Regions from separate parts of the Enterococcus italicus genome, predicted to be linked through region 1. Evidence: riboswitches for the same ligand, from Rfam matches in the RefSeq annotation. Region 1 holds a riboswitch; the other holds the start of a gene.

Evidence for each region. Region 1 has a riboswitch for thiamine pyrophosphate ahead of NE257_RS07435 (ECF transporter S component). Riboswitches for the same ligand answer to the same signal wherever they lie in the genome.
Region 2: another riboswitch for thiamine pyrophosphate. It lies ahead of NE257_RS02055 (zinc-binding metallopeptidase family protein); the one in region 1 lies ahead of NE257_RS07435 (ECF transporter S component).

Annotation. Positions count from the first base shown of each region.
Region 1 is NZ_JAMRVB010000001.1:1,514,649-1,534,994, forward strand. Features, by position in the region: gene NE257_RS07410 (IS607 family transposase) at 1-356, opposite strand, end outside; partial or broken gene NE257_RS07415 (phosphodiester glycosidase family protein) at 452-982, opposite strand; gene NE257_RS07420 (carbohydrate-binding domain-containing protein) at 965-1,942, shown strand; gene NE257_RS07425 (ammonium transporter) at 2,190-3,407, shown strand; gene NE257_RS07430 (P-II family nitrogen regulator) at 3,433-3,780, shown strand; TPP riboswitch at 4,001-4,089, shown strand; gene NE257_RS07435 (ECF transporter S component) at 4,198-4,764, shown strand; gene NE257_RS07440 (ABC transporter ATP-binding protein) at 4,764-6,122, shown strand; gene NE257_RS07445 (energy-coupling factor transporter transmembrane component T family protein) at 6,122-6,787, shown strand; gene tenA (thiaminase II) at 6,790-7,464, shown strand; gene thiW (energy coupling factor transporter S component ThiW) at 7,469-7,996, shown strand; gene thiM (hydroxyethylthiazole kinase) at 7,983-8,843, shown strand; gene thiE (thiamine phosphate synthase) at 8,819-9,451, shown strand; gene thiD (bifunctional hydroxymethylpyrimidine kinase/phosphomethylpyrimidine kinase) at 9,438-10,265, shown strand; gene NE257_RS07475 (MIP/aquaporin family protein) at 10,597-11,262, opposite strand; gene NE257_RS07480 (glycerophosphodiester phosphodiesterase family protein) at 11,489-12,247, shown strand; gene NE257_RS07485 (Cof-type HAD-IIB family hydrolase) at 12,325-13,164, shown strand; gene NE257_RS07490 (uracil-DNA glycosylase family protein) at 13,133-13,708, shown strand; gene treR (trehalose operon repressor) at 13,980-14,702, opposite strand; gene treP (PTS system trehalose-specific EIIBC component) at 15,021-16,979, shown strand; gene NE257_RS07505 (alpha,alpha-phosphotrehalase) at 17,002-18,615, shown strand; gene NE257_RS07510 (lactate oxidase) at 18,856-19,956, shown strand; gene NE257_RS07515 (carbon-nitrogen family hydrolase) at 20,262-20,346, shown strand, end outside.
Region 2 is NZ_JAMRVB010000001.1:439,550-451,661, forward strand. Features, by position in the region: gene eno (phosphopyruvate hydratase) at 1-1,233, shown strand, start outside; gene NE257_RS02035 (NAD(P)H-dependent oxidoreductase) at 1,380-2,069, shown strand; gene NE257_RS02040 (hypothetical protein) at 2,066-2,260, shown strand; gene NE257_RS02045 (DUF6506 family protein) at 2,374-2,682, shown strand; gene NE257_RS02050 (acetylornithine deacetylase) at 2,763-3,722, opposite strand; gene NE257_RS02055 (zinc-binding metallopeptidase family protein) at 3,716-4,051, opposite strand; TPP riboswitch at 4,140-4,229, opposite strand; gene nrdF (class 1b ribonucleoside-diphosphate reductase subunit beta) at 4,347-5,312, opposite strand; gene nrdE (class 1b ribonucleoside-diphosphate reductase subunit alpha) at 5,344-7,503, opposite strand; gene nrdH (glutaredoxin-like protein NrdH) at 7,603-7,830, opposite strand; gene NE257_RS02075 (ferrous iron transport protein A) at 8,177-8,647, shown strand; gene feoB (ferrous iron transport protein B) at 8,644-10,800, shown strand; gene NE257_RS02085 (FeoB-associated Cys-rich membrane protein) at 10,804-10,950, shown strand; tRNA gene NE257_RS02090 (tRNA-Lys) at 11,034-11,106, shown strand; gene abc-f (ribosomal protection-like ABC-F family protein) at 11,622-12,112, shown strand, end outside.

The DNA of each region.
Region 1 (20,346 bases):
TTGTCTATTAACTGACTTAATCCTTTTTTATTGTAATTAATTCCACTACCAATATCTTGAATAATGTCAAATTGATATCCTCGTGCAATCATGTAAGTCTTAACGTTCTCAATTTGACGTTCTAAATCGTCTTTTTGCTTGTTTGAACTGACTCTACAATAACCGATGGTTATTCGTTTTGGTTTCTTTCTCCCAGCGATTCCTAAGAATTGATTTCGTTGTTCTTCAGAATAATAACGAGTACCTCCTTGAGAAACATGAGCGGGCTTTAATTCCCCTCTTTTATCCCAATTTCTCAACGTTTGTGGTGTTACACCTATCTGTTTTCCAAATTCACCTATCGAATACATAGTCATAATCTTTACCTCAAAATGATTATACCACATATTGATGTTTTAAATGATATTTTTATAGATATTTATACATTATGATTAACTGTTGTTACCCTCCTTTATTTAAAGTATATGATGTCGCTGACTTCGCGTTCGCTACTATTTTGGCTACCGCCGACTGTTTGGTTGACGACTTTGCCATTAAAATATAGTGTCGATGAGCCGCCACCATCAAGGTTATAGGCGGTCGTGGCGCCGGCTTCTTTCATTTCTTCGGCTAATTCATAGAGTGAAAGGCTTTCGCTGGAATCGGTCCGACCTTCTGACACGATGATGACGTAATGGTTTTCACCGACTTGACCAATTGCAGTCCGCGGATTGCTCGTCATCGATTGCGACACTTCGGAGGACTCATTGACAGTGATCTCCCCATCTTCGACCAAAGCAGGACCAAATGATAGAATTTGTTCGGCGTCCGTTAGTTCTGAAGCGTCGGTCGTTGCTTCATTGACGATAGAGAAGTCACCGTTTTTATCGATGACGAGTGCATCGGTATCGCCATTAGCAGTATCGCGATACAGCGTGCCGTTTCTCATAACAAAGCCAGTACTGCGGAAGCCGTAAAAGTCACCATTCAGACGGCAGATGGCTATGATGATTCTTCCGTAAGTGTGGATGAAAGCTACAAAGGATTAAAAGCTGGCGGCAATATCGAGTTAGTTAGTGGTACAATTACTATCAATAGTGCTGACGATAGTGTACACGCCAATGGCAATGTGACCCTATCTGGTGCAATCGTAACGGCTCAATCAGGAGATGACGGTGTCCATGCAGATGATACAACGACGATTTCAGACGGTATTGTGACGATTCAAAATTCGTATGAAGGCTTGGAAGGTAGCGTGGTTGCCATTAGTGGCGGCACAGTCTCAGTTACGGCAAGCGATGATGGGATTAATGCAGCTGGCGGCAGTGACTCATCAAGTGGCGGTCAATTTGGTCAAGATTCCTTCGGTGGTGGAGGTGAGTCATCTGATGACAGCAAAGAAATCACAATCACTAGCGGTACTATCACGATCGATGCAGAAGGTGACGGTTTAGATAGTAACGGTAATATCAAAATGTCTGGTGGAACGGTGGCGGTATATGGACCGACACAAGGAGGTAATGGTGCGCTAGACTACAATGGTGACTTTACGTTAACGGGTGGAACGCTCGTGGCGTCAGGTACGACAGATATGGCTGAAAATGTCAGCGATGACTCGACTGTCACGTCAGTTGGTATTTACTTTGATAGTACGCAAAGTGTCGATACATTAATTAGCTTGAAAGACAGTACAGGAAATACGATTATTGCTGTCAGTCCGACCAAAGAATTCCAACACTTGGTTATTGCCACAGCGAAGTTATTGACGAATGAAAGCTACGTCTTGGTGAAAGGTGGAACGCTTAGTGGCGATGCGACAAACGGTCTTTCAGTAGATGGCATTGTTTCAGGTGGGACGCAATTAGGGACATTGGATTTAACATCGACTGTCACCAATGTTTCACAAGATGGTTCAGCAGCTTCCACTAATTCGTTTGGCGGTGGTGGACGAGGTCGTAACTAGATTGTAAGAATTTCAATATAAAGAAATCTATCATATTTAGGAACAGCTACTAGCTGCTCCTAAATTTTTTTTAATTATATGGACAAAATACAGAATATTATTAGTTCTAGTGTTCGCAATTTGTATTTTAACTTGTTTTCTGTAAGTTTGATGAAAAAATAGCTAGTTTTCCCTAATGAATGATGTTAGTATATCTAACATGGAAGATAAAAAACCAATCATTGAAACGTTGAAGGGAGTCAAGTCTATGGAAACAGGAAATATCGCATTTATTCTCATTTGTAGTGCAATGGTCTTTATTATGACACCGGCACTCGCATTTTTTTACGGAGGACTAGAACGAAGAAAAAATATTTTAAACACCATGATGATGTCAATTGGAACGATGGGGCTTGCTTCAATCATCTGGGTAGCAGTCGGCTACTCGCTTTCATTTAGTGGAGATGGGACTTTTGTAGGGAATCTGCATAATATCTTTTTCCAAGGCGTATCCATGACAGAAGGTAGCGGCATTCCGGATGGCTTATTCGCTATATTCCAAATGATGTTTTCATTAATTACAGCAGCTATTATTACAGGATCGGTTGTTGGTCGGATGAGATTCCCGGCAATTTTCTTATTCTTGGCAATTTGGTTAGTTGTTGTCTATGCACCAATGGCCCACATGGTATGGGGCGGCGGCTTTATCGCTGGTCTAGGTGCAATTGACTTCGCTGGTGGGACTGTTGTTCATATCAGCTCTGGTTTATCTGGGTTGATTTTGTGCTTAGTATTAGGTCAACGTCGTGAGTTTAAACAAGCGGAATATCGTCCACACAATATTCCTTTCGTCGTTTTAGGAACTGGCTTTTTATGGTTTGGTTGGTTTGCTTTTAATGCCGGCTCTGCTTTGGCCGCTGATGGCATTGCAATTCAAGCTTTCTTAACAACAAATACTGCTGCAGCTGCAGCGATGCTTTCTTGGATGGCAGTGGAACGATTTGCTACGGGTAAACCAACACTTGTAGGTGCATGTACTGGTGGGGTTGTCGGATTAGTTGCGATTACACCAGGTGCTGGCTTTGTCTCTATCTGGTCTTCAATCGTCATTGGCTTATTAGTTAGTCCGTTTTGTTACTATAGCATTTCGATTATTAAACAAAAATTAGGCTTCGATGATTCGTTGGATGCATTTGGTTGTCATGGTATGGGTGGAATTTTTGGTTCAATCGTGACAGGGATTTTCGCTGATCCAGCAGTAAATGGTAGCACTGGCTTGCTTTATGGTGGTGTTGATTTGTTTGTCGCTCAATTAGAAGCAACAGTCATCACGATTGTTTATGTAGGTGTTGCTAGCTTTATTATCATTTCGATTGTGAAACTGATTATGCCGATTCGTGTATCAGCGAAAGATGAAGCGCTTGGCTTAGATCGCAGTGAACATGATGAAAGTGCCTACCCAACATTTATGGGACTAGATTCTTAAAATCAGACAAACGAGGAGGAGCGCTATGAAAAAAATCGAGGCAATTATTCGACAAGAAACGTTAGATGATTTAAAAGACGCGATGCTAAACACATTTGAAGAAAATCCAATCGGTATGACGGTGACCCAAGTATTGGGATTTGGGCATCAAAAAGGATTGAAAGACTATGTTCGTGGTCAAGAAGTCATCACTTCGTTTGTGCCGAAGATTAAAGTGGGATTTGTATTAGAAGACAAATGTGTGGAACAAATGATTGATTTAATCGTCAAAACATGCCAGACTGGCAACGTTGGCGATGGCAAAATCTTTGTCTACCCAGTAGAAGAAGCGGTCCGCATTCGTACAGGGGAACGTGGAGAATCCGCAATTTAATGATTAACAGGCTGAGGTAGCACTAGCTATAAGCCGAGTGCCCAGAACATGCCAAAGTTGTTCCTTAACTGTTGGCTTTTCTGGGCTTTTTAGTGTCGTTCATACTGTTTCGTCGTTGGATTCCGGCTTAAAAGTCCGCTATCACATTTTTGGGAAAAATTTGGAAAGGTTTTCTAGTCTTTGTGAAAAATACATGGTATAATAACTTCACAATTAAATAAAGAAACATTTGGGGTGCGTAAAGCTGAGATTATACCCATTGAACCTGATGCAGTTAATGCTGTCGCAGGGAAATGTCGTTTAAATCATAAGATCGTACCCGTTAGTGACTAGTTCATTGACGGGTATTTTGGATGGTTTGCTCTCGCCCCTTTTTGTTCCTTTAGTTAGTTAGGAAAAAGAAAAGGGGTTTTTTTGATGGAAAAAGCGAAGTGGACATTACCACAAGTTGTATTTTTAGCCTTACTGGCATTTTTATTTGGGGCGGTATTTATGGGGGCCGGCGTACTTTATGCGTTACTTGAAGCAGCATTGACACCATTTGGCTTCTCACCTTTTGCAAATGAAATTTTATTTGGGCTGTGGGTCATGGCAGCACCGGTAGCAGGTATGTTAATCCCAAAAATGGGAAGTGCAGTATTAGGTGAAGTTTTCGCCGCGTTAGCAGAAATGCTGTATGGCTCTTACTTTGGGGCGAGTGTATTAATCTCAGGGTTTATTCAAGGAATGGGGACAGAAGTAGGATTTATGGCTACTGGTTACCGTCGCTATGATACGCTGCCATTGTTTTATGGTGCGATTGGAACGACAGTGTTTAGCTTTATCTATGAATTCTTTAAATACGGTTATGCTACTTATGGCTTTTGGATGGTAGTGGCCTTGTTTGTGGTGCGTTTTGCATCGGTGTGCTTCTTTGGTATCTTTTTGACGAAACAAATTGTGACTCTTTTCCATAAGGCACAAGGATTGAGTGTGTCGCATTAATGAAAGGCATCGAGATAAACGAGTTAGTTGTTCAAAAAGAAGCTACTACTATTATCAATCAATTATCAGCCCAGTTTTCGGCAGGCTCATTTGTTCTGTTGACAGGTGATAGCGGCTGTGGGAAGACGACATTGCTCCATACGGTGGCTGGGTTTGACGGATCGACCTATCAGGGAGAAATCTTGGTGAACGGGCAAAACAATGCGCAACGAACCATGACAGAAAAAGCCCAACAAATTGGGTTGATGTTTCAAAATCCTAGTCAGCAATTCACCATGCGGACGCTCCGCAGAGAGCTGATGTTTGCTATGGAGAATAGCGGCATTGCGATTGCAGAAGCAAAGGAACGGATGGACAAGGCGATTCATGAAATGAAGATGGAGTCCCTGCTGCATCAAGAGTTGGCGACACTATCTGGTGGGGAGAAGCAACGAGCGGCCTTGACGGTGTTGTTAGCGATGAATGCCCCTATCTTACTACTAGATGAACCATTCGCTAGTGTTGATCCGCTGTCAAGAAAATGGTTGATTGAGAAATTGGCTGATCTGCGTAATCAAGGAAGACTAATCTTGATTGCTGATCATGAGTTGACCGACTATGCGCCTTTCGTCGATCGCTTTATCCGAATGGAAGGCGGGCAGCTGACCGATCAATCTGTGTCGCAATTAGCAACGCAGCAACCGCTCGGCAAGCTTACGCAAGCAAACGCGTCACAGACGACGCTTTTTACCTTGCAACAAGTGGCACTTCATCAAGGAACGAAACCATTAGTAACACCTCAAACTGTGGCGTTTAAGCAAGGAATTACTACGCTGACCGGTGAAAATGGCGTCGGGAAATCGACCTTATTGCGGGCGATGGTGCAGCTGCATCCATACACCGGCGCGATGTTTTTAGAAGACAAGAAACTATCCCGTCGCTTTGGGAAAAAGAAGTTGTATGAGCAAATGACACTAGCGGTGCAACATGCGGAGCAGCAATTTGTCACGTTACACGTGGATCAAGAGTTGGCATTTCCGAAAGAGCCGAGTGAAGCGATTAAGCAGCGGCAACTTCAAGCGATGGAAGAGCTGGGGATCCAGCATTTACTGAACCGGGGCCTCTATCAGCTAAGCGAAGGACAAAAAAAGATGATCCAGCTGATTACGATGTTGAGTTTAGAGCGCAAGTTTTTACTATTGGATGAACCATTTACTGGCTTGGATGCGCGTGCGTGTCAGTACTTTGTGGACTGGCTTGCCCAAAAAAAAGAGCAGACGAATTTTTTAATCGTCTCTCATCGTCTTGAACCGTTAGTAGGTGTGAGTGAGCATCATATGCATCTATCTGAGCAGAAATTACAGGAGGTGGTGCACTGATGGAAGAGAAAATCACTGCGATACCTGCAATTATCTTTGCGGTGTTCTTTTTTACGATTGAAGTCTCGTTCACGTATTCGGTTTGGTTGAATGTGTATTTGTTCCTTGTCGTGTTGGGTTATTTCTTTGTGACGAGAAAATGGGGCTTCATATGGGTCTTACTATTGTTTCCTTTTATTCCAGCGATTACGACGTTTTGGTCGGTGATGATTCAAGGAGATGGTCTATCAGATGCGTGGGTCTTATTGACTCGGACGTATGCATTTGCGGCATTGGGCCTTGTTTTTGTCGCGAGCGTTGATTTTGAAGAATGTTTATTGGTGTTGGAGCAATATCGAGTACCGCCGACGTTTGTCTACGGAATCTTAGTCGTCGTGCATGCCGCACCAGAGATACGACGCGAAGTCAGCGATATGCGGGATGCGAGTCTCTTAAGAGGAAAGCGGCTTTATCCATGGTCAGCATATTATTATGTGAAGACGATTTTCTTAGCGATGAATTGGCGTGATCGGTATACGGAGGCGATGTATTCGCGGGGATTTATGGAGAATGGGACGCGGACTCATTTTGAAAAATGGCATCTAGCTCGGTCTGCAAGTATCTGGGCAATGGTATTTATTCTTATGGGCAATGGTTTATTAATAGTAGAGAGTGTGGTGAGATGAGCGTGTTATTTACCGAGATTGTTAGAGCGCAAACAAAACCTTATTGGGAAGGGAGCTTTCTGCATCCATTTCTGACAGAGTTACAGGCTGGCACATTGCCAATGGAGAAATTTCGTTATTATTTGATTCAAGATTGCTATTATTTGACGCACTTTGCTCGTCTGTATGCACTGGTAGCTGAGCGGACGGCGATTCCTGAGTTAGCAGAGCAAATGCGGGAAAATGGGGCTCATTTAGCTGAAGGGGAACTACAAGTACGGGCGCATTTTTTTCAACAACTGGGGATTGATGAAAAAGAACTGCAGGAGACCGCGATTGCGCCAACTGCCTATCATTATGTGTCACACATGTATCGGCAATTAGTAGAGGCCAATGATTGGGTGACCGCTGCGAGTCTGTTGCCGTGTTCTTGGTTGTATGCTGAGATTGGTCAAACCTTAATGCAAGCTGGCATTCAGTCACCAAATCCTTATTACCAGCAGTGGATTGAGACGTATGGTGGCGAAGAGAGTGCCATTGACAAAGAATGCGCCTTGCTCAATTACTTGTATCAAGAAAGTTCGCAAGAACAACAAGAACAAATGGTTACTGCGTTTGTCATTAGTGCAAAAATGGAATATGCATTTTGGGAGATGGCCTATCAATTGGAAAAATGGCCAGCAGGAATGAGGGGGTAAGAAAATGAAGCAAACGATAAATGTCAAAAAAATTAGTTTATTAGCCATGATGATTGCACTAGATGTTGTGTTGTCACCGTTGTTTCGAATTGAAGGGATGGCACCGATGTCGAGTGTGATGAATGTCATTGCAGCGACGTTACTTGGCCCGCTTTATGCGACTATTATGGCTTTTGTCTGTGCCGTTATTCGCGTGACATTATTAGGTATTCCGCCATTAGCATTGACGGGGGCATTATTTGGGGCCTTTTTAGCAGGTGTTGGCTATAAATATACTGGCAAAGTGTGGGGTGCGATGATTGGTGAAATTATCGGTACTGGCTTGATTGGTTCGTTGCTTTCGTATCCAGTGATGGTCTGGTTCACCGGTAGCCAGCAAGGCATGTATTGGTTTTTATATACGCCACGTTTCTTTGGTGGAGCGATTTCGGGATCGATTATTGGCTTTTTCGTATTGTTGAAATTAAAAGAAACACAACCATTTAGACGAGTACAACGACTGTTTGGAGGGATGAACAATGGTGCTGTTTAATAGCAATGATTCGTTTCGTCGGTTGACACAAGGTATTTTTCCGCTAACCAATTCACCGTTAGTGCAATGCATTACCAATGAAATCACCTGTGAGTCAATGGCCAATGCGTTGCTCTATATTGATGCTAAGCCGATTATGGCAGACGATGCGCGTGAATTTGCGGAATTATTCGATCAAACCAATAGCTTACTGTTAAATCTCGGACATTTATCAATGAAGCGGGAGCAGAATTTATTGGCGGCTGGTCGTTTTGCTGAGCAAACACAGACGCCTGTCGTGATTGACCTTGTTGGGGTAGCTGCTACCGAATTGCGGTATGAGTTGGCGCATCAGCTAGCTGCTTATCGACCGACTGTCATTAAAGGCAATAGTTCAGAGATGCGTGCCTATTGTGGCTTACAGAGTAATGCGCGGGGAGTAGATGCTAGTGCTGAAGACCAAGAGGAGGAGCAGTTGTTGTTATTAGCTAAGGCGATGCAAGCCGAGGCGAACCAACATCCAGGGACGGTCTATTTAGCGACGGGTGAAAAAGATTTGGTCGTATCAAGTACCCACGCCTCCTTTTTGGCAAATGGCGTTGCGGAATTGGATCGCTTTACAGGAACGGGCGATATTGTGGGTGCGTTAATTGCCGCATTACTGGGTGTCGGAAATGATGCGTTTGTAGCGACGATTACCGCTGTTAGTTATTTTAATTTATGCGGAGAAGCAGCACGGAAACGCACGACTGGCTTGGCTAATTTCCGTCAAGAGACATTGAATCAGCTGTCCTTATTGATGAATCAAGTAGAGTGGGCGGCAGATATTCGAGGAGGTAGCTTATGGCAGACTACAGATTATATTTAGTCACAGGTAGCTACGATTATGATGATCAGACCTTTTTACAAATTGTAGAGGAAGCCTGTCAAGCTGGCGTGACGATTGTCCAACTAAGGGAAAAGACGGGTGCGACGCAGGCGATTTATCGAAAAGCACTGAAGGTCAAAGCAATCACGGATCGTTATGGCATTCCGCTAATTATTGATGACCGAGTGGATATTTGTCTAGCTGTCGATGCAGCGGGTGTCCATATTGGCGATGATGAATTACCCGTCCATGTCGTGCGAGGCTTGATTGGTCCCGATAAAATTTTAGGTGTGTCGGCCAAAACGACAGCGCGAGCGCGGCAGGCAGAGCAAGAAGGTGCCGATTACTTAGGGACTGGTGCGATGTTTGAAACTCAGACCAAACAAACACCAGTCACTTCATTTGAGGCGCTGCAAGCTGTGATTCAAGCAGTTAAGATACCGGTCGTAGCGATCGGCGGGATAAAAGAAGACAACCTAGCATCATTTCAGGATATCCCGATTGCCGGTGTGGCGATTGTCAGTGAAATTATGAAAGCGACAGACGTGAAGGCAAAGGTGCAGGCACTTCAAAATAAAGTAGCATATTGGAGGAGTGGAAATGAATGAGACGCCACAAGTCGTAACGATTGCCGGTTCAGACTCAGGTGGTGGTGCAGGTATGCAGGCGGATTTGAAAACATTTCAAGCACGCCATGCCTTTGGGATGAATATCGTCATAGCATTGACCGCACAAAATACATTAGGGGTACAAGAGAGTTACCCCATCCCACCAGCCTTTATTGATGCCCAGTTCGCATCACTGGCTGCTGATTTTCAGATCCGTGCAGCTAAAACTGGGATGCTAGCCGATCGTGAACACGTAGCGTGTGTGGTGAAGAACTTACAAGCGGTCGATTTTGGACCGTTAGTCGTTGACCCGGTGATGATTGCCAAAGGTGGGCATCCGTTATTAGAAGCCGATGCGATTACAAGTATTCGGACAGAGCTGTTGCCGCTTGCGACAATTGTGATACCGAATATTCCAGAAGCAGAAGTGCTAGCTGATTGTGAGATACATACAGAGGCGGATATGATGAAGGCCGCCAAGATGATTCAACAATTTGGAGTCAAGCACGTCATTATTAAAGGTGGTCACCAAGTAGGAGAGCAGGCGCGCGATTATGTATTGTTTGCTTCAGGTGAGTCTAAGTGGTTAAGCGGCCCAAGAATTGAAACGCAAAATACGCACGGGACAGGCGATACGTTTTCGGCGTGTATTACGGCAGAATTAGCGAAAGGCACGCTATTAGAAGAAGCAATCTTGATTGGTAAACAATTCATTCAAGGGGCAATCGAGCAAGGCATCGCAGTTGGTCATGGCCACGGTCCGACCAATCACTGGGCGACCTTAAGTGAATCTATCAAGGAATCAAAGGTGTGACAGTAAACGGGCCTACCGTCAAACAATGGAGTATACATCGTTTTGAACCATAACATCCCAACACTAGTTATCGTCTTTCTCATTGATTAGACGAGAAAGACGATAATTAAGTCGCAGTCGCAACGAACAAAAAGCCAACCCTACTCGCAATAGGGTTGGCTTTCGTGTGATTCATGTAAAATGTATCTCATTTCGTAAAGTATAGCGTGATTTTAAATTGCAGCCAATTAGCTAAATGTTAGATATATTTCATGCTCATATATGCATTCTACGCACTTTTCGGAATTTCTGTGCTCATGCACGAAGCTAATTTTTTGTCACAGCTTTATAGTTATGCTTCTTCGCTACCCATGTATTTTGCAAGAAAAGCAGCGATTGCCGCACCAATTAATGGTGAAACAAGGTAAACCCAGTAGTGAGTAAGAGCTGATCCACCAGCAAAAATAGCAGGACCAAAACTACGAGCAGGGTTCAGTGAAGCGCCAGTGATGTTTAGTGCTAAGACGATTAACAAGCTCAACGTTACCCCGATTGCAAATGGTGCAAAATTGCCAACACCATATTTTTTGCTTGTCACCATCAAGATGACAAAAACAAACAAGCAAGTCGTTAAGATTTCAGTGAAGATGGCTAAGCCAACGCTACCACCGAAGTCTGTTTGACCATAGCTATCACTAGCTAGGCCTAATCCATTAATAAAGACACCTAAAACCGCAGAAGCAACTAACGAACCTAAAAATTGAGCAATAATATAAAAAATAGCATCTTTTGATTCGATTCGTTTGTTGATTACCATTCCCAACGTAACGGCTGGGTTAAAGTGTCCTCCTGAAATACCACCAACAGCATATGCCATGACAGTCACGGTTAAACCAAAAGTCAAGCCGATCCCTAAAGCGCTGTTTGGAGTATCTCCTGATCCAGCGATCACAACTGCTCCTGTCCCAAATAAGACTAAAGCAAATGTTCCGATAAATTCAGCAGCATACTTTCTCATGTGTATCCATCCTTTCATTTTCCAAGGCCAAAGACAGCATAGGATTAGTGATTGTTCAAAGAAAATATCTTGGAAATTTACTGTAAATTACAATGTAGATCACAAGTAGAGGATGCGCAGAGATTTTACACAAAGCTAAACGAAAGTTAACATACGCATGCTAAACTGAAAGTAGCTTTCGAAACGAGTTTGTGATGGGATGCTAGGTAGCTAGTAGGAGGAAAAAATGACGAAAATTTTTGCTCACCGAGGAAGCAAGGGGACACATCCTGAAAATACGTTGGTTGCTTTTGCAGAAAGTGTCCGCATTGGTGTTGATGGGATTGAACTAGATGTGCAGGTCACAAAAGATGGTCAGGTGGTTGTCATTCACGATGAAACCATTAATCGAACGACGAACGGAAAAGGGCGGGTAATCGATCAGACACTGAGGGAATTAAAAGCTGTAGATGCGGGTGGTTGGTTTTCTCTTCATTACGAGCATGAGCCAATACCGACTTTAGCTGAAGTCTTGGACTTATTGGCTGAGTTAAAGTACCAAGGGATTTTAACGATTGAACTAAAGACCGACCAGATAGACTACCCCCAGATTGAAGAAAAAGTCGTACAACTGACACATGCAAAAAATTGGCCCTTTACCGTGACGTATTCGAGCTTTAATTTATTGACCTTGCAGCGACTACATGAAATAGATCCAGTGACACCAAAAGCATGGGTGACCATTGGATCGGTCGTGACGGTGGCATTCGCGAATTATTTTACGGTAGTCAATCGAATCGATGCGAATTTTGCGTGGTTTATTCAATCTGAGTTGGAACTAGCAGACTTAGATAAAGACGTGTGCCCGTTTACGGTCAATAGTGAACCGGAGATGTGGATGTGTTTTGAGCGTCATGTCTATGGGTTTCATACAGATTATCCAGAGCAAGCGTTGGCGTTGAGGAAACGATATGAAAGAGAGCAATTGTCGATTGCGTCCGTATAGAAAGGGGAGACCCTTTCTTTTTCTTTTTTTTGATATCGTTTATACTAGAAAGAGTAAGTAGGAAGGGAAGAAAGAGTGTGACAATTAAAGCAGTAGTGGTGGACATGGACGGCACATTCCTAAATGATGAGAAAACGTATGATCGTGAGCGGTTTTTGTCAATCAAACAAGAGATGGAAAAACAGCAGATGCATTTTGTGGTTGCTTCAGGCAATCAGTACTGGCGCTTGGTGGATTATTTTCCAGATTTGGGTGAGCAATTGTTTTATATTGCCGACAATGGTGCTGATATTCGTTACCATAGCGAGCAAGTACGTGTCAAGACCATCGCCAAAGAATTTCATCGCCCGCTTTTAAACTACTTGAAAGACGAATTACCCGACCATCGCCTAGTCTTATCAGGCAAAAAAGGGGTCTATATTCACCATCAGTTGCCTCAAGATTTTGTGGCCCACGTGAAGTTTTTTTATCGCCACATTACCCAAATTGATTTGCAACAGCCGATACCTGACGATATTTTTAAGTTTGCTTTAAATTTTCCAGCTGAGCAGCTTGCCAATGCGAATCAACAGCTACACGATGTTTTCGGTGAAGAATTAACGGTGGTGACAAGTGGCCATCAAGCACTGGATATTATTTCTAATAGTGCCGGCAAAGAAGTCGGTATTCGCGAATTGCAAAAGAAATTTCAACTTAATAAAGATGAAATTGCCGTATTTGGCGACAATATGAATGATGTGGGAATGTTTCGAGAAGTGACGCATTCTTATGCGATGGGTAATGCGTTGTTGCCGGTCAAAGAAGCGGCGTCTCAAGTAATTGGTTCTAATAACGAACAAGCGGTCTTAGACAAAATTGAAGAGTTTTTTATAGGAGGTGCTGTGGATGGATGCCAAGCAGTTAAGAGTAGCAATTGAGCAAGATGAAGATAATCTGATATACACTAAGCAAGGCATTCATCCGCTGTACACTATCCATCCTGAGGCCAAAGTGGTAATCATCGGACAAGCCCCGGGGAAAAAAGCGCAAGCGTCACAGATAGTCTGGCACGATCAGAGTGGGAAACGATTGCGATCGTGGCTAGGACTATCTGATGAGACCTTTTATCAGTCGCACGACTTGGCCATTTTGCCGATGGATTTTTATTATCCTGGAAAAGGGAAAACGGGGGATCTGCCTCCGCGCAAATCATTCGCAGCGAAATGGCATCCGCTTTGCTTAAAGCTGATGCCCGATGTTCAGCTGATAATTCTGGTAGGAAGGTATGCGCAGGCGTATTATTTGCCGCACAATAAGGCGAATTTGACAACGACAGTGCAGCAATTTCAAACATTTTTACCGCAGTACTTTCCACTACCTCATCCGTCGCCGTTAAATGGTCGCTGGTTAAAGAAAAATCCGTGGTTTGAACAAACGGTCGTACCACAGCTAAAAGAAATCATCGCAACATTAGTAAACTGATTAGCAAGGTTGAAACAAAAGCGTTTAGCTCTAAAAAATAAGTCAGAAATTCCGAAAATTGTTTTTCAAATTTTTGAGAATTTGTGCCTTATTTCAAGAGAGCTGCTTTTGAGCCACTGATTAGCAAGGTTGAAACAAAAGCGTTTAGCTCTAAAAAAATAAGTCAGAAATTCCGAAAATTGTTTTTCAAATTTTTGAGAATTTGTGCCTTATTTCAAGAGAGCTGCTTTTGCTACTAAAAAAGGGAGTATGACGATTGTCACTCCCTTTTTTAGTAGGTCGAAGGATTGCGACGAGCAAAGTCATAAAAGCGGAATTTATCGACGCGGTGACGGCTTTCAGTGTATTGAAATTGCTGCGCATTCGCTAGAAATACGCGGCTATTAATAGCCGCAATGTGATGATCATTTTGATTTAGATCTAAGAGTGTACGATCTTCATCCCGTAATTGATCGATGCGAATTTCTTTTTCGGCAAAGGCAATTTGTAGATGGAGCTCTTGTTCGAAGTAACGATAGATGGAGTCTTCACCAATCTCCGTATCAAGGTAAGGGATGACTGAACATAGTAAGTAGTCACGATCTAAAATTACTTTCGCATGGTCGATCTCGCGCGTACGAACTAGCTCCCATACCGAGCTATCAAGTACAAAGCCAGTCTTTTCCGCCAGCTCAGGAGTTACGACACGCTTGACGAGCTTCTCAACAACGGTGCGCCCATCATAACCATAAGAGTGTTGCAATTCTTGGTAGCTTGTCAGACCAGAGATGGGAAAGCGTAACTGCTCGCGCTTTAGTACCAGCGAGCCTTTCCCTTGGATTTTTTGAATGTATCCATTGGCCATTAGAAGGCTAAGTGCTTTGCGCACGGTATCGCGGGACACATTGTATTGTTGGCATAAATGATGCTCGCTCGGAAGGTACTCACCGGGCTTGACTTGTTCTTTTAAAATGCGATTTTCGAGTAATTGATACATGGATTCATAAGCTTTCATTATGATACCTCAACTTGTACGTATTTGTTAAAACAAGTATAAGGTAGATACGGTGAAAATTCAAGAAAACGTTTTATGAGAGAAAATTAATTTAAATACCAGTTTATTTGTTGGTTGACTGTTATTAATCAAACAAGTATGAATCAGTCAGACAACAATCCTTAGTTATTTGTAGCTAAGGAATACAAATATAGTTTTTTCTCTCATTTTATTCTCATTAATTATTTGTCCAAAAATGTGAAAGCGTTTTACAACAAACTATTTAACAGGTATGATAAAGATATAAAACTTGTACCTACAAGTGAAAGGAGAAAGGTTATGGGTAAATTTGAAAAAGATGCTAAGTCGTTGATTGACCTCGTTGGTGGAAAAGACAATATTGCAGCGGTGACACATTGTGCAACGAGAATGCGGTTTGTACTCAATGATCCGAAGAAAGCTGATCAGCCTGCTATTGAAGAGTTAGATGCTGTCCGTGGTATTTTTACCAATGCTGGACAATTTCAAGTCATTATTGGAAATGAAGTGCCTTCTTTTTATCAAGAATTTGTAAGTCTTGCTGGAATTGAAGGTGGTAGTAAAGAAGATGTAAAAGCAGTTGCCAAGCAAAATCAAAAATTTTTCCAACGTGCAATTACTGTTTTAGCAGAAATATTCACGCCATTATTACCTGCCATTATTGTTGGAGGGTTGATTTTAGGATTCCGTAATGTATTAGAAGCTGTTCCGATGGGGTGGCTTGCTGGGAAAACCATCACAGAGTCGTCTGTTTTTTGGAATGGAGTCAATAGCTTTTTGTGGTTACCAGGTGAAGCCATCTTCCATTTCTTACCAGTCGGCATTACGTGGAGCATTACTCGCAAGATGAAGACAACGGAAATTCTTGGGATTGTCCTCGGGATTACGTTGGTTTCACCACAGCTATTGAATGCATATGCCGTAAATAGCACGACTGCGGCTGAGATTGCGCAGAATTGGACCTGGGACTTTGGGTTCTTTACAATGGAAAAAATTGGCTACCAAGCACAAGTCATACCAGCAATGTTAGCTGGATTCTTGCTCGTTTACTTGGAACGATTTTTCAGAAAGCATATTCCTGAAGCTGTCTCGATGATTTTCGTGCCGTTCTTCTCATTGATTCCGACGATTCTAGCAGCTCATTTGATTCTCGGACCGATTGGCTGGCATATTGGCTCAGCAATTTCGACCGTTGTAAATGCTGGTTTAACTTCTTCTGTCAATTGGTTGTTTGGCGCCGTCTTTGGTGCACTGTATGCGCCGCTCGTTATTACTGGGTTGCACCATACAACGTTAGCCATTGATTCCCAATTAATTGCTGATTTTAAATCAACAAACTTATGGCCGATGATCTGTCTATCGAACATTGCACAAGGTGCGGCTGTTTTAGCTGTAGTCTTTGCTCACCGTGGCAACAAGAAAGAAGAACAAGTCTCAGTACCATCAGTTATCTCTGCTTGGTTAGGTGTAACTGAACCGGCAATGTTTGGGATAAATTTAAAATACATGTATCCTTTTGTGGCGGCAATGATCGGTAGTGGTCTAGCTGGTATGTTTGTCACGATTTTCGGAGTAAGAGCTTTTTCAATCGGTGTCGGTGGACTACCAGGTATTTTAGCCATCATGCCGAAGTACTATCTGATCTTTGCCATTGGCATGATAATTGCCATTGTCGTACCATTTCTCTTGACGTTGATTTTTAGAAAAACAGGCTTATTTAACAAAATTGACCGCGTAGGCGAAGCGATTTCCCCAATAGATGCAACTTTAGAGCCAGCGGTAGCGCCTGTAACACTAGTAGATGAAGATATTTATGCACCTTTAAACGGACAACTATTCCCCCTAAGTCATGCAGTTGATCCGGTGTTTTCACAAGGAACGATGGGTCAAGGCATGGTGATTGAGCCGACTGAAGGCAGTGTGTATGCACCGGTGACAGGGATGGTTAGCTTATTATTCCCAAGCAAGCACGCCATTGGCTTAATTGATGACCAAGGAGTAGAGATATTGATTCATGTCGGTATGGACACGGTGAATTTAAATGGTGCACATTTTACCGCACTTGTGAAGCAAGGTGACCATGTAACGCGTGGCCAAAAATTATTGGCGTTTGATTTAGAAGCAATTCAAGCAGCAGGCTATCAGACTCAAACACCAGTCATTATTACCAATTCCGGAGAGTATCAAGTCGATCCAGTACTAGAACCTGGCACAGTCGCGAAAGAACAAGCAATCATGCATGTGCAGTCACGTAACTAAGAACGTAGAATGGAGTTTTCAAATGTCTTTTAAACAGAAAGTAGTGTATCAAATCTATCCGAAATCTTTTTATGACCACAATGGTGATGGGTTCGGAGATTTAGCAGGTATCATTGAGAAATTACCCTACTTGGCTGACTTAGGAGTAGAGATGCTGTGGCTAAGTCCTATTTACCCGAGCCCACAAAAAGACAATGGCTATGATGTGGCCGACTATCAAGCCATCGATCCTATATTTGGCACGATGGCAATCTTTGAGCAGTTGGTCGCTCAAGCCAAAACATATGGTATTGGTATTATGTTGGATATGGTCTTTAATCATGTCTCGACCGAGCACGAATGGTTCCAACGAGCGTTAGCCGGAGAGAAGAAGTACCAAGATTACTTTTTGTTACGCGATGAGCCGACGAATTGGCAATCCAAGTTCGGCGGTAGTGCATGGGCGCCATTTGGCCAAACGGGCAAGTGGTACTTGCATCTATACGATGTGACCCAAGCCGACTTAAATTGGCGTAACCCTGATGTACGCAAAGAGCTACAAAAGGTATTGGATTTTTGGTTGGACAAAGGTGTGGACGGCCTACGCTTTGATGTGATTAATGTCATTGGCAAAGATGAGCACATAAAAGACGCGGCTGATGGTATTGGCAAAGCCGAATATACCGACCGACCCATTGCCCACGACTACATTCATGAAATGAATCGAGCCACCTTTGGCCCACGAGGTACGATCACAGTGGGTGAAATGAGCTCGACGACGATTGAAAATGGTGTTTTATACACCCAAGAAACGCGTCACGAGCTATCGATGATTTTTAACTTCCATCATTTGAAAGTGGATTATGCAGCTGGTGAAAAGTGGACGACGAGTAAGTTTGACTTCCACCAACTAACCAAGATTCTCCATGAATGGGGCGAAGGGATGAGCGAGCACGACGGGTGGAATGCGTTGTTTTGGAATAATCACGATCAGCCTAGAGCGCTTAATCGCTTTGTCGATTGGCAGACATATCGCGTGGCTGGTGCCCAAGTGTTAGCGGCGATGATTCATCTGAATCGAGGCACGCCATTTATCTACATGGGTGAAGAAATCGGCATGCTTAATCCGACGTATGACACGATTGATGCATTTGATGATATCGAATCAAAAAATGCCTATCAGATGCTCATAGCTAAGGGCAAATCAGCGAGTGAAGCACTGGCGATTGTTCAAAGTAAATCGCGGGACAATGCACGAATTCCTATGCAGTGGCAAACGGCGAATAACGGTGGATTTACAACAGGAACACCGTGGCTTGCGCCGGGCGATTATGCGAATATTTCTGTCGAACAGGAGCGAAAGAATCCGCAAATCTTTGGGTTCTATCAGCGGTTGATTCAGCTACGCAAAATGTATCCGATTATTGCAGAAGGTAGCTATCAAGGCTATGAGAAAAATCATTCGCAAGTTTTTTCATTTATCCGAGAACTAGGCAATCAAAAACTAGTAGTAATGAATAATTTATCAGCTACAAACGCAACGATTGCTTTACCTGATGAATTTTTAGCTGGTCAGGTCCTAATCAGCAACCAAGAAACGCAAGTAATGAAAGACATGACGCTCATGCCATATCAAACTGTTGCCATCCTAATTTAAGAAGAGTGTCTGTGGGTGGTTTGAGCACCATGCAGTCGCCCTACTACATCCGAATAACAGCATTAGCTATAAGCAAGAAACCAGAAAGACCAAAAGTTTGAGAAACAGCTTGCGGATCTTCTGGTTTTTTGCATGGGATTGAATGATGCTGTCTTGAATTTCTTTAGTGTTATCAGTTGCTTACTTTTTGTAAGATTTGTATGATAGCCACTGTAAAGAAGAAAAAGGAGTGGAGTAATCATGGACTATACAACAAGTAAAGAAGAACATCCAATTAAAATCGTCAATCTTTCATCTTTAGAAAAAGCAGTGAAAGAAGACATGGACAAAGGAGCGTTTGGGTACATTCGTGGCGGATCAGAAGACGAATGGACATTACGTGAAAATACGCAAGCTTTCTCAAAGAAAAAAATCATTCCTCGCGTATTACAAGCTATTGATCATGTGGATTTGTCGACTGAATTATTCGGTATTCCTTTAAAAACACCGATCATTCAAGCTCCCTCTGCCGCGCAAGGTTTAGCGCATGTCAAAGGGGAGGTCGATACGGCCATTGGGGTAGCCAAGGCGGGCTCTATTTTTGCGATTAGTACGTATGCAAATACCAAAATTGAAGATGCAGCAGCAGCGGCTCCAGATGCGCCCCAATTTTTCCAATTGTATATGAGTAAAGACGATGCATTTAATCAATTTTTACTTGATAAGGCTGTCCAATCAGGTGCAAAAGCCATTATTTTAACAGTCGATTCAACACTTGGTGGCTACCGTGAAGAAGATATCGTCAATGACTTCACCTTCCCATTACCAATGCCAAACTTAGCCGCTTTTAGTGAAGCGTCTGGTGCCGGTGAAGGCAAAGGAAAAGGCATTTCAGAAATATATGCTGCAGCAAAACAAGCCATCGTGCCAGAAGATATCCAAAAAATCAAAAAAATGTCTGGCTTACCTGTCATTGTCAAAGGGATTCAATCGGCAGAAGATGCCGAAGTAGCCATCCAATTTGGTGCTGATGGCATTTGGGTGTCCAATGATGGCGGACGACAATTAGACGGTGCGCCAGCGTCATTTGATGTATTGCCACAAATCGCACAAGTTGTTCGCAAACGCGTACCAATTATTTTTGACTCAGGTGTGCGTCGCGGCGAGCATGTCTTCAAAGCATTAGCAAGTGGTGCCGATGTGGTTGCACTTGGTCGTCCAATTATTTATAGCTTGTTCTTAGGTGGAGCAGAAGGCGTGACTTCTGTCTTTGATCACTTGAACAAGGAATTAGCCATCACGATGCAACTAGCCGGGACAAAAACGATTGAAGACGTCAAACAAACGACACTCGTCGACTAAACAGCATTGACAGACCAACCAAGTTTGCGTAAACTAATCATTATTAGAAAATGATGAAAACGCAATGAACAGAAGATAAGGTATTGGCAGATTTTAGAGAGTCTATGGTTGGTGAAAATAGATAGATGGCAGACCTTAGCATGAGCTGGGAGCGGTGTCTTGGTTCTAAAGCTGAGACGACGGTGAGATGTCCGTTAACATAAGAGATAACATAATAAAGGTGGTACCGCGAGCTTCGCCCTTTTCGTCTAGACGAAAAGGGCTTTTTTATATCAGAAAATAGGTATCAAAAAGGAGGACACGGCATGAAAAAGATAGCGGTAGTCTTATTGCAAATGGATATTGCATTTGGAAACCCAAAAGAAAATCAACGACACGTCAGAGAACTAT
Region 2 (12,112 bases), 1.1 Mb from region 1:
TTTGATTCGAGAGGGAATCCTACAGTCGAGGCAGATGTTCGCTTATCAGATGGTACGGTTGGAAGAGCAGAAGTTCCTTCTGGCGCATCAACAGGTGATCGAGAAGCAGTTGAATTACGTGATGGTGGCTCACGTTTGCAAGGAAAAGGAGTCACGAAAGCGGTCAATAACGTCAATACGGAGATTCATGAAGCATTAAAAGGAAAAAATCCCTTGAATCAAGCAGAAATTGACCGCATTATGATTGCACTTGATGGTACACCAAATAAAGGTAGGTTAGGTGCCAATGCTATTCTAGGTGTTTCAATGGCGGTTGCACGTGCGGCGGCTGCGAGTGAAGGCATTCCACTTTATCGTTATCTTGGTGGGGTGGATTTACAGTTACCACAACCATTTTTTAATGTTATCAACGGTGGGGTTCATGCTGATTCAGGCATTGATGTGCAAGAATTTTTGATTACTCCAGTAAAACGGATTTCATTTAGAGATGGTGTTGAAAAAATAGCGAATACGTACCACACATTGAAAAAATTATTAGCTGAACAAGGGTATGAAACAGCAGTTGGCGATGAAGGTGGATTTGCTCCTAAATTACCGAGTACCGAAGCGGCAATTGACATGCTTTATCAAGCCATTCAAGCAGCAGGATATGAACCAGCTACAGAAATTGCCATTGCCTTGGATCCGGCCTCAAGCGAATTTTATTCTGATGAAACAAAACGGTATCACTTTGAAGGCAAAGAACTATCTTCTGATGAAATGTTAGCTTACTATCAAGAATTGGTAAAAAAATATCCAGCAATTGTTTCGATCGAAGATGGTTTTTCAGAACATGACTGGGATGGATTCAAAAAACAAACCGAAGTGATGGGTTCGAGTATACAATTAGTCGGAGACGATATTTTTGTAACAAATCCTAGTATCTTTAGGGAAGGAATTGAAAAGAAAATTGGCAATGCTATCTTAATTAAATTGAACCAAATTGGTACAGTGACGGAATCAATTGAAACCATTAAGATAGCTCGTGCAAATGGATACAATACGATGATTTCTCATCGTTCAGGGGAGACCGGGGATACCTTCATCGCTGATTTTGCCGTTGCAATGAATGCCGGTCAAATTAAAACGGGGTCGATGGCGCGTAGTGAACGGGTCGAAAAATACAATCAATTTTTGCGAATTGAAGAAGAGCTAGGCGAAGGAGTTGCTTTGGCACGTTTCTCTAAAAAATAAAGCGATGTAGTCGAGAGAGAACTTTTCGAAGGGAAAGCTCTTTCTTTTTTGGGAAGTTGAAGCGTCTAAGACTGGCTCAAAAGTGCATTCTTTTGCTTGTTCGGGTATAATGGGTGATTGTAAATGAAAAGAAAGGAGCTGAGGAGGTGCGGACCCTAGTTATTGTATCTCACCCAGATATTCAAGGCTCGAGTAGCCAACAGTTTTTAAAGGAATCTCTGCCAACCCACGAGAAAATCACGTTTCATCATCTCGAAGAATGGTATCCAGATGGTCGAATTGATTGCATAGCTGAGCAAAAACTGATTCAAGAGCATGATCGAATCATTTTTCAGTTTCCGTTATATTGGTATTCTTCCCCAGCGATGTTAAAGCAATGGCAAGACGAAGTGCTCACCGAATCTTTTGCTTTTGGCGTACATGGGACGGCGTTACGAGGAAAATCTTTCGGATTGGTTCTAGTGATTGGCAATAGTGAGAAAGCGTACCAAGCTGGTGGCAGAGAAGGGTTTTCGTTGAGTGCGATTACCATACCATTTCAAGCAATGGCTAAAAAAGTTGGTATGCATTTCTTAAAGCCATTTGGTATCTATCAGTTTCAATATATGGACGAACCAACCAAATGGAAATTACTGATTCAGTACCAACAATATCTTTGTTTAGAAGATAGTGACTCTTTAAAAGAACGCGAAGAATGGCTGATTCGTGCCTTGACGGCGACTAATTTGGCGACCCTTCCTAAAGAAGCAGCGCCCATTTTAGAAGAAACCATCACGCAACTTGTTCATACGCGTTCAGAATTAGATGAGTTGAAGCTCTATTTAGAAGGGATGTGAGTCAATTGGAAACAAAAGCTGAGTGGCTAGCACAACAATTGGTGCAATTGGCGCAAGAAAGCAAAGATTATAAGCAAAAAGCGCTGTTACTTGCTGCAAGAGACTTACTAATGGAACAAGGAAAAAGAATCGAACAGGCTAGAGGACAATTAGATGGTGAATTATGGTCACCAAATCAATGGGGAGAGTAGCGTTTCATACTTTTTTTCTCACAAAAGAGGGGGAAATCCTTCTTTTTTTTTCGATTTGTGCTAAACTAAAAGCGGAATATGAATACGCTTTCTTAAATGAAGGAGGAATGATTATGGCATTAGAAGCAGCATTTATTTTTCTAGCACCTGAAGCAGACTATCAAAAGGATCGGTCAACGATTCATACACCTCAAGTCAATTTGACGACAGTTGGTGTCAAGGATTATGTTGATGCGGTAAAAGCGGCAACGGAACTTGAAAAAGAAGGAATTAAGGCAATTGAGTTATGTGGTGGTTTTGGTGTTGAGGGAACGGCAATGATTAAACGGATCTTACCGAAAGACGTAGCAGTGGGTGTGGTTCGCTTTGACATCCACCCAGGTCTAGACAATAAGAGCGGCGACGATCTTTTTGCTCTATAGTTAGATAATTTTATAAAAAACTTTCAAACCTGAGTGAAATTCTCAGATCTGAAAGTTTTTTTCTTTTGGTTAAGGCTTGTTCACACGGTCTTCTTGGTGGAAAGCCAACGTAACAGGAAGATTCCTAGTATTTTGCTGTAGGTAAGTAATTGGTCCAGTTCAATGGATTCGTTGTCGCTGTGTGCTTGCAATAATTCACCAGGTCCATATACCACTGCTGGAATGTCATAGGCACCAAACCATCCACCATCGGAAACAGATGTAGACATGGTAGTAGTAGGTTTTGATGCTGTTTGCGCTTCATGACTTTTGGCCAATTCAAGCATTGCTGAATGGGTAGGATCAAGTGCTAGTGGCGGAAAGACTTCTCCTTTATCTACAAGCATGGATTCACCACCCCATTCAAATGTAGGGAGATTTTCTTTCATCCACGGGTCTGCTTTGGCTGTGGCAAGAATGTGTGCTTCAATTTCACTTGTCACTTGTTCAATCGATTCATTTGGATAGAAGTGGATAGTAATCCATAGCCGGCAATTGTTCGGCACAAATGCGGGATGAATCCCACCTTCAATATAGGCGGGATTAATCGTATTTGTCCCGTGCTCAAATCCAGGATAGGACTTCATAATGCCCCAATGTCGTTCCAGAGTCTGTAACGCTTGAATCAGGATGGTCATTTTTTCAATCATATTGGCACCAAAAAGTCCTCCACCAGTGTGTACCATCTTCATCCGATTGCCATCGTGAAAGGTTTCGGGGCTTTTCAATTGAATCCAGCCAGTAATGACGCCACCTTGACCTTGAAACTGTAAATCACTCGTGTCACCAACAATTGCAAAGTCTGCTGTTTGACCAGATTCGAGTAATTTTTTGGTCCCAGCTTCGCCTGCTTCTTTCCCTACAACGGATTGCAAAAGGAGGGTGCCCGGCAAATGAATCTTCAATTGATGAAAGGTTTGTACTAACCAAATAACACACGCAACTGATCCTTTCATGTCACTGACCCCACGTCCAAATAGCCGAGAGCCTTTCTTTACCAACTCAAACGGATTGGTCTGCAGTTAGCGAGTGACTCCAGTGCAGCGACATCGACATGGCCATTCCAGATTAAGCTTTGGTAATGCTCAGTATCCGTGCCTTCTTTTGTAGCCCAAAGCAATGTATCCTGCCTATAAAACGGCGCAGTTTCCACCGTAAAATCCAGCTTTTCAAGAGTCTCTTTCAGATACAGTTGCAGCTCGTTTGTATTCCGAGCAGGTGGGGATTCTGTGTGAAATCCCACCAATAATCTTTCCAGGATAGTCAGTAGCTGTTCTTGCATCTGCTCCAGTGTTGCGAGCAACAGGAGTTCCTGTTCGTCGTTATTCACAGTGTGTCCTCCTTTTACAAAGAAAAAAGCATCCCTTTTTATCTTCTAGTGATAGAAGCAAAGAGGGATGCGAGACCGCAAAAAGGATAGGTTCTTCCTAACATTTCTCTTCGGCAGGATCAACTGCATCAGGTTCAATGGGTATGTTCTCAGCCTCTGGGCACCCCAAATGTTCTATTCCAATTTAGTGTAGCAAAGAATGGGTGAATTGGCTAGTTGCTACGAGATTAAAAAAAATAGTGATGCATCAGCAATAGAAAAGCAATTGCTGATGCACCACTAAAGAGATGGGGGATTAATCAAAGCCGATAAGATAGTCTTCATCCTTCATTGCTTCTACAGATCCTAGCAGGTAGCCATTACCGACTTGTGAGAAGAAGTCATGGTTACTTGTACCTGTAGAGATGCCGTTCATCACGATTGGGTTAACATCATTGGCACTGTCAGGGAAGAGAGGGTCTTGACCCATATTCATCAATGCTTTGTTGGCATTGTAGCGTAGGAAAGTTTTCACTTCTTCCGCCCAGCCAATTTCTCCGTAAAGTTCGTCTGTATAGTTTTCTTCATTTTCATAAAGTTCAAACAACAGGTCGTACATCCAGTCCTTGAGTTCGGCTTGTTCTGCTTCAGGAAGTGCTTGAAAGCCTAGCTGGAACTTGTAGCCGATATACGTTCCATGGACAGACTCATCACGGATGATGAGCTTAATAATTTCGGCGACATTCGCTAGTTTGTTATTTCCTAGATAGTAGAGAGGTGTATAAAAACCAGAATAAAACAAAAATGTTTCTAAAAAGACACTGGCGATTTTCTTTTGGAGCGGTGTACCGTGCTTGTAGATTTCATTGATTTTTTCGGCTTTGGCCTGCAAGTATGGATTGGTATTGGTCCATTCAAAGATTTCTTCGATTTCTTTTTTGGTATTTAGTGTACTAAAAATAGAAGAGTAACTTTTCGCATGGACCGATTCCATAAATTGAATATTATTTAATACAGCTTCTTCGTGCGGTGTCCGCGCATCTTTACGTAATTGATCGATGCCGCTCTCTGATTGTAACGTATCTAGTAACGTCAACCCACCAAAGACATGACCGACTAGTTGTTTCTCAGGTTCACTGAGTTTGCGCCAGTCGTCTAAGTCATTGGACAAAGGAATCCGGGTATCCAACCAAAATTGTTCGGTTAGTTTTTCCCATGTTGATTTATCAATGACGTCTTCAATTTCGTTCCAGTTAATTGCTTCATAGTAGGTATTTGCCATCTTATTCACTCCTTGTTCAATTAGATATTGCTTAGATTACGCAGCTTTCGCATTGGTTGCTTCCGATTTCTTCTGCATCATCTGTAAATGTCCGAACATAGTAGATGGACTTGATTCCTTTATGAAACGCATAATGGCGCAAGATGTTTAAGTCGCGAGTCGTTTGCTTGGTCGTCGTTTTCCATTCATACAGTCCTTCAGGTATATCCGAACGCAAGAAAAGTGTCATACTCATTCCTTGGTCGATGTGTTGTTGGGCAGTCGCATAGACGTCGATGACTTTGCGCATATCCATATCATATGCTGATTTATAGTAGCCAATCGTCTCATTTGATAAATAAGCGGCAGGGTAGTAGATTTTTCCAATTTTCTTTTCTTGGCGTTCTTCAATCAATCGTGTGATAGGGTGTAGACTAGCGCTCGTGTCATTAATATAAGAGATTGAGCCATTCGGTGCTACAGCTAAGCGATTTTGATGGTATAAGCCATCACGTTTCACGTTGTCAGCTAATGCTTGCCAGTCGTCACTTGTCGGGATGAAGACGCCGGCAAATAATTCTTTGACCTTCGCTGATTTTGGCTGATGGTTTCCTTGAATATACTTATCAAAGTAACTGCCGTCTGCATAGCTTGATTTTTCAAAATTATGGAAGACTAGTTGACGTTCTTTTGCGATAGTATTGCTTTCCACCAAAGTCCAGTAATTCAACAATGTGAAATAAATGTCTGTAAATTCGATCGATTCAGGTGAACCATACTCCATTTGATTTTTCGCAAAATAAGTATGCAAGCCCATCGCTCCTAGTCCAATCGTATGGTTTAAATGGTTCCCATTTTGAATGGATGGTACGACATCAATATCTGATGCATCCGTGACGAAAGTCAGCGCGCGCGTCATTGTTCGTACTGATTTACCAAAGTCAGGGCTACTCATTAAGTTGACAATATTCGTAGAGCCTAAGTTACAGCTAATGTCGGTACCTAAGACGTCATACTCTTGCTTGCCGTTGATTAATGAAGGCTCTTGTACTTGTAAAATTTCAGAACAAAGATTACTCATAATAATTTTGCCGTGTACAGGATTGGCACGGTTCGCTGTATCGATATTGATAATATAAGGATAGCCGGATTCTTGTTGTAATTTTGATAATTCATTTTCTAAATCACGGGCTTTTATTTTTGTTTTACGAATGCGTGGATTTGCGACTAACTCATCGTATTTTTCAGTAATATCAATATATGAGAAAGGTTCGCCATATTCACGTTCGACGCTATATGGACTGAACAGATACATTTCTTCATTTTTACGGGTCAGTTCATAAAATTTATCTGGTACTAACACACCAAGTGACAAAGTCTTTACCCGAATTTTTTCGTCAGCATTTTCTTTTTTCGCTGACAAAAAGGTCATAATATCTGGATGGAAGACATTCAAATATACGACACCAGCGCCTTGACGTTGGCCAAGTTGATTAGAGTAGCTGAAACTGTCTTCGAATAATTTCATGACAGGCATCACGCCACTTGCAGCACCTTCATAACCCTTGATAGGTGAACCAGCTTCACGTAAGTTAGACAACGTAATCCCGACACCGCCGCCAATCCTAGACAATTGCAGTGCCGAGTTAATGCCACGACCAATGGAATTCATATCATCTGTTAGCTGAATTAAAAAACAAGACACCAATTCCCCACGACGTTTACGACCAGCATTTAAGAAACTTGGTGTTGCTGGTTGGTAGCGTTGATGAATCATTTCATCTGCTAAAGCTAACGCCAATTCTTCATCTCCATTAGCAAAATAAAGTGCGTTAAATGCGACGCGATCCTCATACGACTCTAAGTATTCTTCGCCATTGTTGGTCTTTAGGGCATATTGAGAGTAAAACTTGTACGCAGCCATAAATGAATGGAAGGCAAATGATTGTTCTGCTAGGAAAGCATACAGCTGCTCGATAAATTCTGGCTGGTATTTGTTTAAAAATTCTTCTTCAAGGTACTCTTCTTCTACTAAATAGGCTATTTTGTCGTGAATGGATGCAAATGTCTTCGTATTTGGTGCGACATTTTCTTTTAAGAAGGCTGCGAGCGCTTCTTGATCCTTTTGTAGAGGGATTTGTCCATTAACAGGACGATTGATTTCGTTATTTAACTTAAAATAGGTAACGTCACCTAATGCTTTTAAACTCATGAAAACACAACCTTTTCTTTTTCTTGAAATAAAAAAGAAGGATTTGCGTCAAGGGACCGTCAAATCCAACTCACATCATTGCTTTTTTTAATCTGTGAATTAACTTGCTAATTGGCGTAATTGATCTGGGCGGAAGCCGATAATAGCCGCAGTAGCATCAGATAAAACCACAGGCACACTTTGGAAGCCATGTTCTTTTAAGTAGTCAATATATTCAGGTTGATCATCGATATTAATTTCTTCAAAAGTGACGTCATTTTCTGTTAAAAAGCGTTTTGCCATTTTGCATTGCATGCAGTTGTTCTTTGAAAATAATTTTACGTTCATAGTATATTCCTCCAGTACATGAAACTTGCTTATGAGAAAATACTAATGTAGCAAGCTGAAAATGTCAATATAAATATACTATATATTGTGTTTGTGAATTCAATGTGACACTAATTGTTGTGTTTATTTATGAAAATAATAAAAGAAAACTTGATAAGACAACACCAACGGGAAACTTAAATTAGTAAGAATTAGTCAAAGAATTTTTTCTTGTGAAGAAAAAGTTATAAAGATAAAATTGACAGTCTTTAAAAATAGGTATACATTGATGATAATGATTCTCAATTGCAAATAGAGTGATAGGTTATCACTAATCTAAAAAAGATAGTAGGAGTTTTTTTAGACAATGACAACATTAGATAAGTGTGAAATTGGCGTGATTTATCAAGTGAATAATATAACAATAGAAGATTCTGTACGCTTTCATTTGCAACGATTAGGTTTAACAAAAGGCAATCGCGTGACCGTTGTTCAGCGTGATGCAAAAAGTGCCATCGTATCTGTTCAAAAGACCCGTGTTGCTTTGGAAGTCGCTTTGCTCCAAAAAATAGAAGTGGGTGAAGTCACAAGCCACAATGAATGGCTATCTCTAGATCAGCTTACAGTCGGTGAAACAGGCAAAGTCGTCAACTTGTATGGTCAAGGAGCGGTCCATCGTCGTCTGATGGATATGGGTGTCACAAAGAATGTGACCATTACCGTTCAAAAATTAGCTCCTCTTGGTGATCCGATTGAAGTGAAGCTACGTGGCTATGCATTGACGCTTCGCAAAGAAGAAGCAGCACATATTTTGATGGAAAGGGTGGACGAAGTATGAATCAATGGCAACTTGCACTGACTGGTAATCCCAATAGTGGCAAAACGAGCGTGTTTAATTTGCTAACCGGCGCGACACAATCCGTCGGTAACTGGCCAGGTGTTACTGTGGAACGAAAATCGGGAACTTATCGTAAGAACAAACAAATCTTAATTCAAGATCTTCCAGGTATCTACTCACTTGCGCCATACACACCGGAAGAAATTGTCGCTAGAGACTATCTTCTTCAAGGTCGCCCGACTGCCATTGTCAATATCGTAGACGGTACCAATCTGGAGCGGAATTTGTATTTGACCACGCAGCTCATGGAAACCGGCAGTCCAGTCGTGGTGGCAGTGAATATGATGGATCTAATGAAAAAGAATGGCCGCACGATTAACTTGGAGAAACTCGCATATGGATTAGGAGTACCAGTCGTCGGAATCAGTGCAATCAAAAAGCAAGGTATCGATGAGTTGATGAAGACAACGACACATATGATTGAAAACAATCCAGAAACGGTCCATTACCCGTCCTATGATGCCCGCGTAGAGGCAGCTTTAGATGAAATTAGTGATGTATTAGGCAACACCGTCTGTACAAGTCAAACAAGGTGGTACGCCATCAAGCTTTTTGAACGAGATACTCGTGCGTATGAGGAGCTAGATTTAAGTAGCTTGCAGCGAAAAGAAATTGAAGAAATTGTAGCAATTGCTGAAAAGATTTTTCAAGATAGTAGCGATGCAATTCTGGTCAATGAACGCTATGAATTTATTACAAAGCTCATGGCATTGTGTACAGTAGATGAAAAAAGTCATTTCTTAAAGATGAGTGATCATATTGACCGCGTGGTGACCCATCGTGTCTTAGCGTTACCGATTTTTGCCTTTATTATGTGGGGGATGTATTACTTAGCGATTCAAAGTATCGGAGGATTTGGGACGGATTGGGTAAACGATGTGCTTTTTGGCTCCATTGTGCCGGACTTTGTAGAGAAAACTTTGGTCCAATGGCAAGTGGCAAGCTGGATGCAAGATTTAATCATTAATGGCATTATCGCAGGCGTCGGAGCAGTTCTCGGCTTCTTACCACAATTAATTGTTTTGTTTTTATGCTTAGCCATTCTCGAAGACTGTGGATACATGTCACGGATTGCCTTTGTAATGGATCGAATTTTCCGTAAGTTTGGCCTTTCCGGGAAGTCGTTCATTCCCATGTTGATTGCGACTGGTTGTGGGGTGCCGGGTGTCATGGCGAGTCGGACGATTGAAAACGAAAAAGATCGCCGCTTGACTGTCATGATTACGACCTTTATGCCATGTTCCGCAAAGCTTCCAATTATTGCATTAGTCGCTGGCGCCTTCTTTCCAAATGCAAGCTGGGTTGCACCATCTGCTTACTTCCTTGGTATCACATCAATTGTCTTATCTGGGATTGCTTTAAAGAAGACTCGTCTTTTTTCAGGAGATCCGGCACCATTTATCATGGAGCTACCTGCATATCATTTGCCACAATTAAGAAGTATTTTGAACCAAACCTTTCTTCGTGCCAAGTCATTTGTAAAAAAAGCCGGTACGATTATCTTTGTCTCGACCATCTTCATTTGGTTTACGTTCAAGTTTAACTTTGTCTTGCAAGAAGTACCAGGTGAACAAAGCATGCTTGCTACATTCGGTGGCTGGCTTGCTCCTATATTCAAACCACTTGGATGGGGGGTCTGGCAAGGAGCTGTCGCGACGATTACCGGATTAGTAGCCAAAGAGAATGTTATCGGAACATTTGGTATCTTATATGGTCATCTTGGATCAGTCTCAGATAACGGCAAGGAAGTCTGGTCAATGTTGCATGCCGACTTTACACCTGTCGCAGCATATTCATTTTTAGTCTTTAATCTCTTATGTGCACCATGTTTTGCAGCGATTGGTGCAATCAGACGTGAAATGGGGACGTTAAAATGGACTATGACGGCAATTGGTTACCAATGCGGCTTGGCGTATCTGGTCAGCTTTATGACGTATCAATTTGGTCATGTGTTATTTGAAGGGGGAACAATTGGTCTTGAAACAGCCCTAAGCGTGCTTGTACTTGCATTCCTTGTCTATCAAATTGTCCGTAAACCAAAAGAACGAATTATTGAAGTAACGACTGTCGTACCAAGTATGAAAGAAGGGTAAAAAATGGCCACGATTATTTTAGCAGTCTTAATTTTTGCGACAGCAGCCTACATTGTTTATCGGCAAGTAACGGGCAAATCAAAGTATTGTGAACAGTGCAATTGTAGCTGCCCAGCGAAAGATGCTCAAGCTTTAAATAAAACAAAGTAAACAACAAGATTTGTTATTTTTCTTCCAAAAGTCTCTTGCATTTTTCTGATACGGGTGATACTATGTAAAAGTACTTTTGGTACGGGACGTTAGCTCAGTTGGTAGAGCAGCTGACTCTTAATCAGCGGGTCGCGGGTTCGAACCCCTCACGTCCCATTGGGTGCCAAACCCACGAAGTCGGAGAATTGTTGGTGCGAAAGCATTTTGAAAACAATTCTCGCGGCTTCTTTTTTGTTTAAAATAAAAGGTGATAGGTTGTATGATTACCACTTTTCATTTCCTGCTGGTTTACTGAGGTCTTGAAGTTAATACGGACTATTTTTTGAAATTGAAACATAATTGTTCAATCGTCAATTCAGGTTCTATGTTTGTCAAATCGAGGATTAATCGCACTGTCTTCTTTGAACACAACTAATTGGTGAGCAGCATGATCGCAAATAAAGACGAATAGTTGTTTTTCGTCTCTAGTTGTGTTTTACTAACAGTAGAAAGTGAGGGATCTTCTATTGATTAACTAATCCAATTTGTTGAAGCTGCATAAAGACTTAGGATCTAACAAGGACTAAGTGTGCAGATTTTCAAGATTGGTTTAGTTGCAATAGAGGGTCTTTTTTTGCGTGCCCTCATCAATCTTGAAAATAGCCAGGTATTCAAAGAAATGAGGGCGAACAATGTCTACCATTGAATTAAAAAAACTCACCTTTGGCTATGATAGCCAAGAAAAAAATATTTTTGATAAAACAACCCTAACAATCCAAACTGAGTGGAAACTAGGCTTGATTGGTCGCAATGGCAGGGGGAAAACAACACTGCTAAAGCTTTTAGAAGGAATATTGCCTTATCAAGGGATGATCTGTCATCAACAAACTCTCTACTATTTCCCACAAACAGTGCCGGATAAGCGACGAATGACTTTCGAAATCCTGCAAGATCTTTCAGATGGGGAGACTTGGAAGGTTGAGAGAGAATTACGATTACTAGAAGTTTCTGAGGATGTATTATGGCGACCATTTGACACTTTATCTGGAGGAGAACAAACGAAAGTGCTGTTAGCAGGATTATTCGTAGACGAGAAAGCTTACCCATTGATTGACGAGCCGACCAACCATCTAGATATGCTTGCACGTCAACAAGTAATTACTTATTTGAAAAGTAAGAAGAG